Regions from separate parts of the Marinobacter sp. UBA5687 genome, predicted to be linked through region 2. Evidence: predicted binding sites of a transcription regulator. Region 2 holds the regulator's gene; the other holds the start of a gene.
What was found. The regulator FliA, encoded in region 2, starts transcription of late flagellar genes. The targets are predictions, from matches to a motif close to CTAAAGTTTNNNNNNNNNNNGCCGNTAA.
Positions count from the first base shown of each region.

Region 1: B3Y70_RS15235 (methyl-accepting chemotaxis protein) is a predicted target of FliA. The motif match lies at 1,687-1,714, and genes of this name have one in related genera.

Region 1 covers NZ_DIHV01000138.1:4,399-8,821, reverse strand. The annotation lists gene B3Y70_RS15245 (cation diffusion facilitator family transporter) at 1-294, shown strand, start outside; gene B3Y70_RS15240 (CHAD domain-containing protein) at 302-1,639, opposite strand; gene B3Y70_RS15235 (methyl-accepting chemotaxis protein) at 1,872-3,548, shown strand; gene B3Y70_RS15230 (TRAP transporter substrate-binding protein) at 3,661-4,423, shown strand, end outside.
Region 2 covers NZ_DIHV01000003.1:16,783-21,205, reverse strand. The annotation lists gene flhF (flagellar biosynthesis protein FlhF) at 1-486, shown strand, start outside; gene B3Y70_RS00225 (MinD/ParA family protein) at 559-1,371, shown strand; gene B3Y70_RS00220 (RNA polymerase sigma factor FliA) at 1,404-2,147, shown strand; gene cheY (chemotaxis response regulator CheY) at 2,309-2,692, shown strand; gene B3Y70_RS00210 (protein phosphatase CheZ) at 2,714-3,499, shown strand; gene B3Y70_RS00205 (chemotaxis protein CheA) at 3,518-4,423, shown strand, end outside.

The sequences.
Region 1 (4,423 bases), on a different contig from region 2:
GCTGCCGTAATGATTGGTTTTGGCGCGGCCTGGCTGCTGGAACGCAGTCATTGGGCGGAGCTGGCCGTGTATGCCGACCCGGTAATGATGCTGGTGATTTCGGTCTACTTCATGACGGTGCCTGTGAAGATGGTTCTGGAATCAGTTCGGGAGCTGCTGCTGGCGGCACCGAAAGACGATGCGCTGGACGACATCCATGAAACCCTGGAAGACCTGGGCCTGAATCCGGAACAGGTCCGGGTGGCCAAGCTCGGCCCGAACCTCCTTCTCGAGGCCCGCATGATCCGGATCTGAACCGGTCTCAGACGTTCAGTCCACCCATGGCCAGTATCTGCCGGCGGGTATCGGCTTTCTCCCGCTCAAGTTTGCCAAGCAGTAACACCCCGTCGCACTCCGGGTGGTCGGCGAGGAATCGCCGGGTCAGCTCGATCTGGACATGCAGATCCTGGAAACGGCCATACAGATCCTGTCGCTGGCGCAGTTCTTTCAGTGTTGGCTTGCCGTGCCGGGCATCCCGCTCCAGAAGATATCGGATACGCTTTAGGGCCTTGCGCAGCTGGTGCAGGGCTTCATCCGGGGCGGTATGAAGCAGTTCTGCGGTTTTCCGGTTGAACTGTTTCAGGCGCCGGTTTGCGGCGACCTGGATGTCTTTTTTTCGCAGCTCTCCAGCCAGCTTATGAAAAGCTTTGGATTCAATATAGCCGTGCCAGCGCTCTAGACTTTGACGATAGCGTTTCTGGCCAAGGCGTTTGGCCAGTTTGCGCTGTGCTTTAGATGCCCTGAGCCGCGCCCAGTCGGTCAGCGTGGTGCAGAGTTCCGGGTTGTCGTGGCACAGCTCGGGGATATCCTGAAGAAATACGTGCAGATCCCGCAGGGCGCTGGTGGCCCGGGCATGTCGCTTCAGTTCGCGAATATGCTCCTGTAGTTGGCGATCGCCGGTAATCTCGGCCAGGGGTTCGGCAATGGCCCGGCTGCGGCGAAGGGCAATGCGGTACTGGTGCAGAAATTCGTCATCCAGCCCCAGAATGACCCCCGGGGTCAGCAGTTCCAACTGATTGTTCAGCTGCTGCAAAACCTCCGGGAGTGTGTTCTGGTCCAGTTCAGTGGCGCCGGGACTGGCTTTTCGGTTCTTGCGCCGGAATTCGTTGTAACTGAAATCACGAGGCGTCAGGAAGGTTTTCAGTGCACCCTTGTTTTTGTCCACTTTCTTCCAGTGCCTTACCGGCAGCCGGATCTCCAGGATACTGGCGGTTGGCAATTCGAACGGAGCCTGGGGTACCAGAAAGGCGGCCAGTTCGAGTAATGCCGGGTTGTGGCCGATGAGGGTGATGCGGTTCTGAGCGTTATCCAGATTCTGCAGCCAGCGTAATAGACGCCGGAAGTCGAAGGTGTAAAGCTCATCTTCGGTGCGGACATGGGCCGGCTGGTCGTTGACGCTGAGTGCACCTGCCAGCGTTTGCTGGGCTCGCACAGCGGGGCTTGCATAAATGGCACCGGACAGCGCGCCCAGGCATTTCATTGCCCGCGCGAGCGGCGCAAGCTGGCTTTGGCCTCTGTTATTCAGCGGGCGTTCCTGGTCGCAGAGGCTGTCGTCGTTCCAGCTCGATTTGGCGTGGCGGATAAGAAAAAGCCGTTTCATGCATGCTTGCTCATGAGCTGAATGTTCAGACCTTAGTCTGACACAGCCTCAAGTCGTTTACATGACGGCCGATACGTATTTAGACGTATGACTCTGATATGACGGGCTTGTTTACACAAAAACCTGTTCCTGACCTGCGTTTGGTATACAGCTTTTAACAAACTGCAACGGAGTGCGGACTGCGTTTGTGCATAATCAAAGGATTACAAGAAATGACCCCGGAGCGAAGACCATGACCTTCATGAGCAACCTGACCATCAGAACACGGCTTCTGATTGGTGTATTGGTGCCTGTACTGATTACGGCTGGAACAATTGCATGGATTACGGCGAACCAGATCCGGGCCAATGGAGAGGCAGAGTTGCAACGCCTCGAGCAGGAACTGTTGGAAGCGCGCAAGGAAGGTTTGAAAAATCTGGTTGAAACCGCGAAATCCGTGGTGCTTGAGGCCAAGTCCACTCCCGGTTTTTCGGAGCAGGAGGCGCAGGAAGAGGCGCGAGAGCGGTTGCGGTCAATCAAGTTCGGTCAGAACAACTATGTCTTCGCCTATGATCGCAGCCTGTTCAATCTCGCCTATGCACCGGACCCCTCCAAAGAAGGGCCGACCACCAATCCGAACACGCAGAAGTTGGTGCGAGGCTTATTTGACGCTGCAGGTGACGATGGTTTCATGCCTTATGAGTGGCCCAACCCTGCTACCGGCCAGGTGGAACCGAAAGTCTCCTATTCCACCATTATTCCGGGCTGGGACTGGATGATAGGGTCCGGCGTGTATGTAACCGATGTTCAGAGAGCGGTGGCCGCTGCCCGGGAAGAAATTGATGCAACCATGACATCTGCTATGGGCTTCATTTTACTGCTGACCATTGTGGTGGTGGTGATTTCACTGGTAATCGGGTTGGTCATTGGCCGCACCGTGACTGCGCCGCTTAACAAGGTCAGCGACATGATGCGGGAGATTGCCGACGGAGAGGGCGACCTGCGCCAGCGCCTGCCGGAAGATGGTAAAGATGAGCTGGCCGTTCTGGGTCGCCGCTTCAACCATTTTGTCATCAAGATTCAGGACACCATCCGTGAGGTCGGCTCAACCACCGACCAGGTGGCGTCGGCAGCTGAAGAACTCAGCAGGGTGGCGAATGAAACCCGTCAATCGGTTCAGGAACAGGGTTCAGAAACCGACCAGATTGCTTCGGCCATCAACGAAATGGCGGCAACGATTCAGCAGATTTCCGGCAACGCCAATGAGGTGGAAGGCGCAGCTTCCGATGCGGACCGCATGGCCAAAGAGGGTGGCGAGACCATCAACAGTGCCCAGGGCGCGGTCAATCAGCTGTCCCAGGAAATGGAAGATACCGCCCGCAGCATCAATGCCCTGGCCGAGAAGTCGAACGATATTCAGCAGGTGCTGGATGTGATTCACGCGGTTACCGAGCAGACCAACCTGCTGGCCCTGAACGCTGCCATTGAGGCAGCCCGGGCCGGCGAGCACGGTCGCGGCTTCTCGGTGGTTGCCGACGAAGTGCGCCAGCTGGCCAAGCGGTCAGCGGAATCGGCTGATCAGATCCGGGAAATGATTGATGGCTTTGTGGCGGAGTCCAAAGCTTCGGTGGAGCGCATGAACAACTCCCGCAAGAGTTCAGAAGCGACCGTTGAGCGCATCAATCACGCCACCAGTGCACTGAACACCATCGTGACGTCAGTGACCCAGATCCACGATCAGGTGACTCAGATTGCGACGGCCGCTGAACAGCAGAGCCAGGTGGCAGAAGAGATCAATCAGAACGTGGTGCGGATTGTCGACGCGGCCCAGCGCAGTGACACCGGCGTGACCCAGACCAATGAGGCCAGCCACGAACTGGCCCGGCTGGGGGAGAATCTGCGCGAGCTGGTTGGCCAGTTCAAGGTCTGATTACCCTCATAAGAAAGCCGGCCCGCCACATTGGCGCGGTCGGCTTTCGTCGTTATGATGGTTCATTCCGGCATGTTTGAATCAAAAATCGATAACAATGGAAGCCAACACTATGTCCCTGCGTAAAACCCTGCTGGCGGCGGTCAGCACTCTTGGCCTGCTGGCCAGTCCTTTCGCGGTCTCTGAAGAAACCTATACCCTGCGTCTCGCGGAAACCTGGGGTCCCAATTCTGGCCTGCTGGGGGATGCGCCCCGCAACATGGCGGCCATGGCCGAGGAAATGTCGGGCGGCCGCCTGAAGATCCGGATTGATTCCTCCAACAAGCACAAGGCCCCTTTCGGTATTTTCGATCTGGTCCGTAACGGCCAGTACGACATGGGCCACACCGCCTCTTATTACTACAAGGGCACCATTCCCAACGCCATGTACTTCACCACCATACCCTTCGGCATGATTGCACCGGAGATGTATGCCTGGTTCTACCACGACGACGGCATGGAGTTGATGCAGAAGGTATATGAACCCTTCGGGCTGCTGTCCTTCCCGGGTGGCAACACGGCCAATCAGATGGGTGGCTGGTTCCGGAAAGAGATCAAGTCTCTGGAGGACCTGAAAGGCCTGAAAATGCGCACCCCCGGCTTTGCCGGCGAGGTTATGTCGGAAGTGGGCGTGGCGGTCACCAACCTGCCGCCGGGCGAGCTGTATACCGCGCTTGAGCGCAACACCATCGATGCCGTTGAATGGGTTGGCCCGGCGCTGGATCTGCAGATGGGCTTTCATCAGATTGCCAAGTATTACTACTCCGGCTGGCAGGAGCCCAATGCCGAAGTGCAGTTCCTGATCAACAAGAAAACCTGGGACAAGCTGCCGGCTG
Region 2 (4,423 bases):
GAGCAGCTGTTTGTGTTCGGCAGAATCCTGAATGTGCCCGTGCGGGTGGTGGATGAGAGCCATTCCCTGGATGACATTCTTGATGAACTGTCGGATAGGCACCTGGTACTGATTGACACTGCCGGCCTGACCAGTGCCGACCGTGGTTACCAGGAACAACTGGCGGAGTTGGCTCGCAGCGATCACAATATCCGTACACATCTGGTGGTCTCTGCCACCAGTCAGCCACGTATCATGAAATCCGTGTGGCATTGCTATAAGATGGCAAACCTTGCAGGCTGCATCATGACCAAGATTGATGAAGCCCTGACCCTGGGCGAAGCGCTCGGATTCGTTATGGAGACCAGCTTGCCGGTGGCCTGGTACACCGATGGCCAGAAGATACCGGAAGATCTCCAAAGGGCGGAGGCTATCCCGCTGGTGCGTCTGGGCGTAGAAAGGCTCAGGGCCGTGCAGAGCGCGCAGGCAATAGCCGAAGGTGCCTGAGCCTCGCCAGCGACAGAATAAAACACCGGCACGCGTGCCCGTACAAGAACGTAGTAAGAGACTGATAACAGTATGAGCAGACCACATCCGGTTCAGGTGATTGCGGTTTCCGGCGGCAAGGGCGGTGTCGGCAAGAGCAATGTTTCGGTCAACCTAGGTATCGCCCTGGCCCAGAAGGGGCGCCGGGTTGTCTTGCTGGACGCGGATCTTGGGCTCGCCAACATCGATGTGTTGCTTGGCATTACCGCCAATCGAAATCTGCAAGACGTACTCAACGGCGATTGTGATCTGAAAGATGTGCTGGTGAATGGCCCTGGTGGCATCAAGATTGTTCCGGCATCATCCGGCACCCAGCGTATGACCCAGCTCAGCGCCATGGAACATGCCGGCCTGATCAATGCCTTCAGTGAGCTGGGCGACCAGATTGACGTTCTGATTGTGGATACCGCCGCGGGTATTTCTGAATCGGTGGTCAGCTTCCTGAGGGCATCGCAGGAACTTCTGCTGGTGGTCTGCGACGAACCTACTTCCATTACCGATGCTTACGCCCTGATCAAACTGATGAATCGGGATTACGGCACCAACCGCTTCCGCATCCTGGCAAACCAGGTCCGCAATGAGCAGGAAGGCCGCCATCTGTTTGAAAAACTGACCCGGGTCACCGAGCGTTTCCTGGATGTGGCACTACAATATGTAGGTATCGTGCCTTACGACGAGGCCGTCAAGAAAGCCGTTCAGAGGCAGAAAGCGGTATTGGATGCCTATCCGAGGGCGAAAGCCTCGCTGGCTATCCGGGCTCTGGCCGAAAAAGTGGACAGCTGGCCTTTGCCGTCCTCTCCCAGGGGGCATCTCGAGTTCTTCGTGGAGCGGCTCGTCGAAGTCTGATCTGAATCCAGTCCTACAAGAAAACCGGATACATGACATTGGCGAAAAATCTGGGAATTTACCATCAGGCCGGCGCCAGGAGCCCTTCAGCCCTGATTGAAGAGCATGCGCCGCTGGTCAAGAAAATCGCCCTTCATCTCATGGCCCGACTGCCTGCATCGGTGCAGCTCGAAGACCTTATGCAGGCCGGTATGATTGGTCTGCTGGAGGCTGCGCAGCGCTACTCTTCAGGCAAGGGTGCGACCTTTGAAACCTATGCCGGCATTCGCATCCGTGGCGCCATGGTGGACGAAATCCGCAAAGGCGACTGGGTGCCCCGCTCAGTGCATCGTAATGCCCGGCGAATCGCCAGTGCCATCAAACAAGTGGAAGATCGTACCGGGCGCGAGGCCCAGGATGCCGAAGTAGCTGAAGAGCTTGGCATTGGTCTGGACGAATATCACGCTTCACTGGCCGACGCCAACAGTGGCCGACTTTTTAGCCTTGATGAGCTCAATGAATCCGGCGAGCTGCCGATAGAAGAAGCAGAGGCCAGCGATAATCCGCTGGACGGTATTGCTTCCGGCGCTTTCCAGCGCAGTCTGGCGGACGCCATCGAGCAGTTGCCTGAGCGCGAAAAGCTGGTGTTGAGCCTGTATTACCAGGAAGAACTGAACCTCAAGGAAATCGGCGCAGTGCTTGGGGTCAGTGAGAGCCGGGTAAGCCAGATTCACAGCCAGGCGGCACTGCGGCTGCGCAGCCGGTTGGCCGAGTGGCGGGATGACGACAACGACTGATCGGCCGGGTGCTGTGTTTCTCTTTCAGCAGGCTGTGTAGCTTTTGGTAACCGATGCTTTACAACGTGCGCAAACACCACACAATAAGCAGTTAAGGTAGCAGCCTGCTAGACTTTCAAAAAGGCTGAATGAATTCCGGGTGTTACTGACTGGAGGTCCCATTGGACAAGAACATGAAAATTCTCATTGTGGATGACTTCTCCACAATGCGACGAATCATCAAGAACCTGCTGCGAGATCTTGGCTTCACCAATACAGATGAGGCCGATGATGGCAACACGGCGTTGCCCATGCTCCGAAGCGGCAAGTACGACTTCCTGGTGACTGACTGGAACATGCCCGGCATGTCGGGCTTTGATCTTCTCAAAGCTGTCCGCGCTGACGAAAACCTGAAGAACCTGCCGGTTCTGATGGTGACGGCAGAAGCCAAGCGGGACCAGATCGTGGCCGCGGCTCAGGCCGGGGTAAACGGATATGTGGTCAAGCCTTTTACGGCAGCCGTGCTCAAGGAAAAGATCGAGAAAATCTTCGAACGAATCCAGTAACCAGAGGTCGGATGGCTCGCCATGAGTGATACCAAACAGAACCATCAGGGCCTTGATCCGGAGGTGGCGGAGAAACTGCAAAAGCAGGCCTCCGACCTGGCTGAGAATGTAAACGCCGGGAATTATGCCAAGGCGATGACCCTGATCAATGAACTGAGCGAGGTTCGCGATCAGAGTCTGTACCGGGAAGTGGGCCGACTCACCCGCAGCCTCCATGAGGCAATCCGGAACTTCCAGATAGACCCGCGTAATGCCGAGCAGAAAGAAGTCCTGTCGAAGATGAGCGACGCTTCTGACCGTCTGGCCTATGTGGTGCAGATGACCAGCCAGGCAGCGAACCGCACCATGGACCTGGTCGAGGAAAGCATGCCCGTGGCTCATTCCATGAGGGATGAAGCGGTTGCCTTGCGGGACGAGTGGCAGCGTCTGCGCCGCCGTGAAATGGAACCTGCGGAGTTTCGCGAGTTGTATGGTCGCATCGACAAGTTCTTCGCCGGCCTGACCACAGACTCTGACAGTCTGTACCAGAATCTGTCGGAAATCCTGCTGGCTCAGGACTTCCAGGATCTTACTGGCCAGGTTATCCAGAAGGTCACCGCTTTGGTGAAAGAAGTGGAAGACAATCTTCTTGGCTTGGTAGTGATGGCCAGCCACGTGGATCAGCTGACCGGCACGGTGCACCAGATTGAAGAAAAAGAAGAATCGGCCGAAAAAGGGGTAGGGCCCCAGATCAAGGCCGATGAGCGGGAAGATGTAGTTTCGGGACAGGACGATGTGGACGATCTGCTGTCCAGTCTCGGATTCTGATAATAAAGAGGGTGACGCATGGCGTTAGATGCTGATGAAGAGATCCTGCAGGACTTCCTGGTAGAAGCCGGCGAGATACTCGAAAAGTTGTCGGAGCAGCTGGTGGATCTGGAGCAGCATCCCGATGACAGCGATCTGCTGAACGCCATTTTCCGTGGCTTCCATACCGTGAAAGGGGGCGCAGGCTTCCTTCAGCTGGAGGCACTGGTTAACTGCTGCCACTCGGCAGAGAACGTGTTCGATATTCTCCGGAATCACAAGCGCAAGGTCACTCCGGAACTGATGGACGTGGTTCTGGAGGCGCTGGACAACGTTAACGCCATGTTCGAAGAAGTTCGAAACCGGGAAGAACCAACGCCCGCGCCGGACGAACTGATCGAAGCCCTGGACGCCCTCGCCAAACCCGAGTCAGAGGATGCACCAGCGGCGGAAGCGCCAACCCCGGCACCGGAGCCGTCGTCTGCGGAGGTCGGGCAGCAAGGGGACCAGGGCGATATCACTGACGAAGAATTCGAGCAGTTGCTGGACGCGTTGGCGGATGAAAAATCCGACGGCCAGAAACCGGCCGGCAACGAGCAGGTGAGCAATCCGGCTGAATCCGCCGGCAGCTCAGACAGTGATGAAATTACCGACGACGAATTTGAGGCCTTGCTGGATCAACTCCACGGCAAGGGCCAGTTTGCCGGCGCGCCTGCGGAAGAGGAAACAGCCAAGGCAGATACCAGCACCAGCGGTGGTTCAGAAAAATCATCCGCTGACGCCGATCTGATTTCCGACGACGAATTCGAGAACCTGCTGGACGAACTGCATGGCAAGGGCGCCGGCCCAAGTGCCGGGTCTTCCGACAGCGAGCCCAAACCGGCGCCTGCTCCATCCGGCAAGGCCGAACCGGCCCCGGAACCAAAGAAAGCAGAAGCCAAAGCC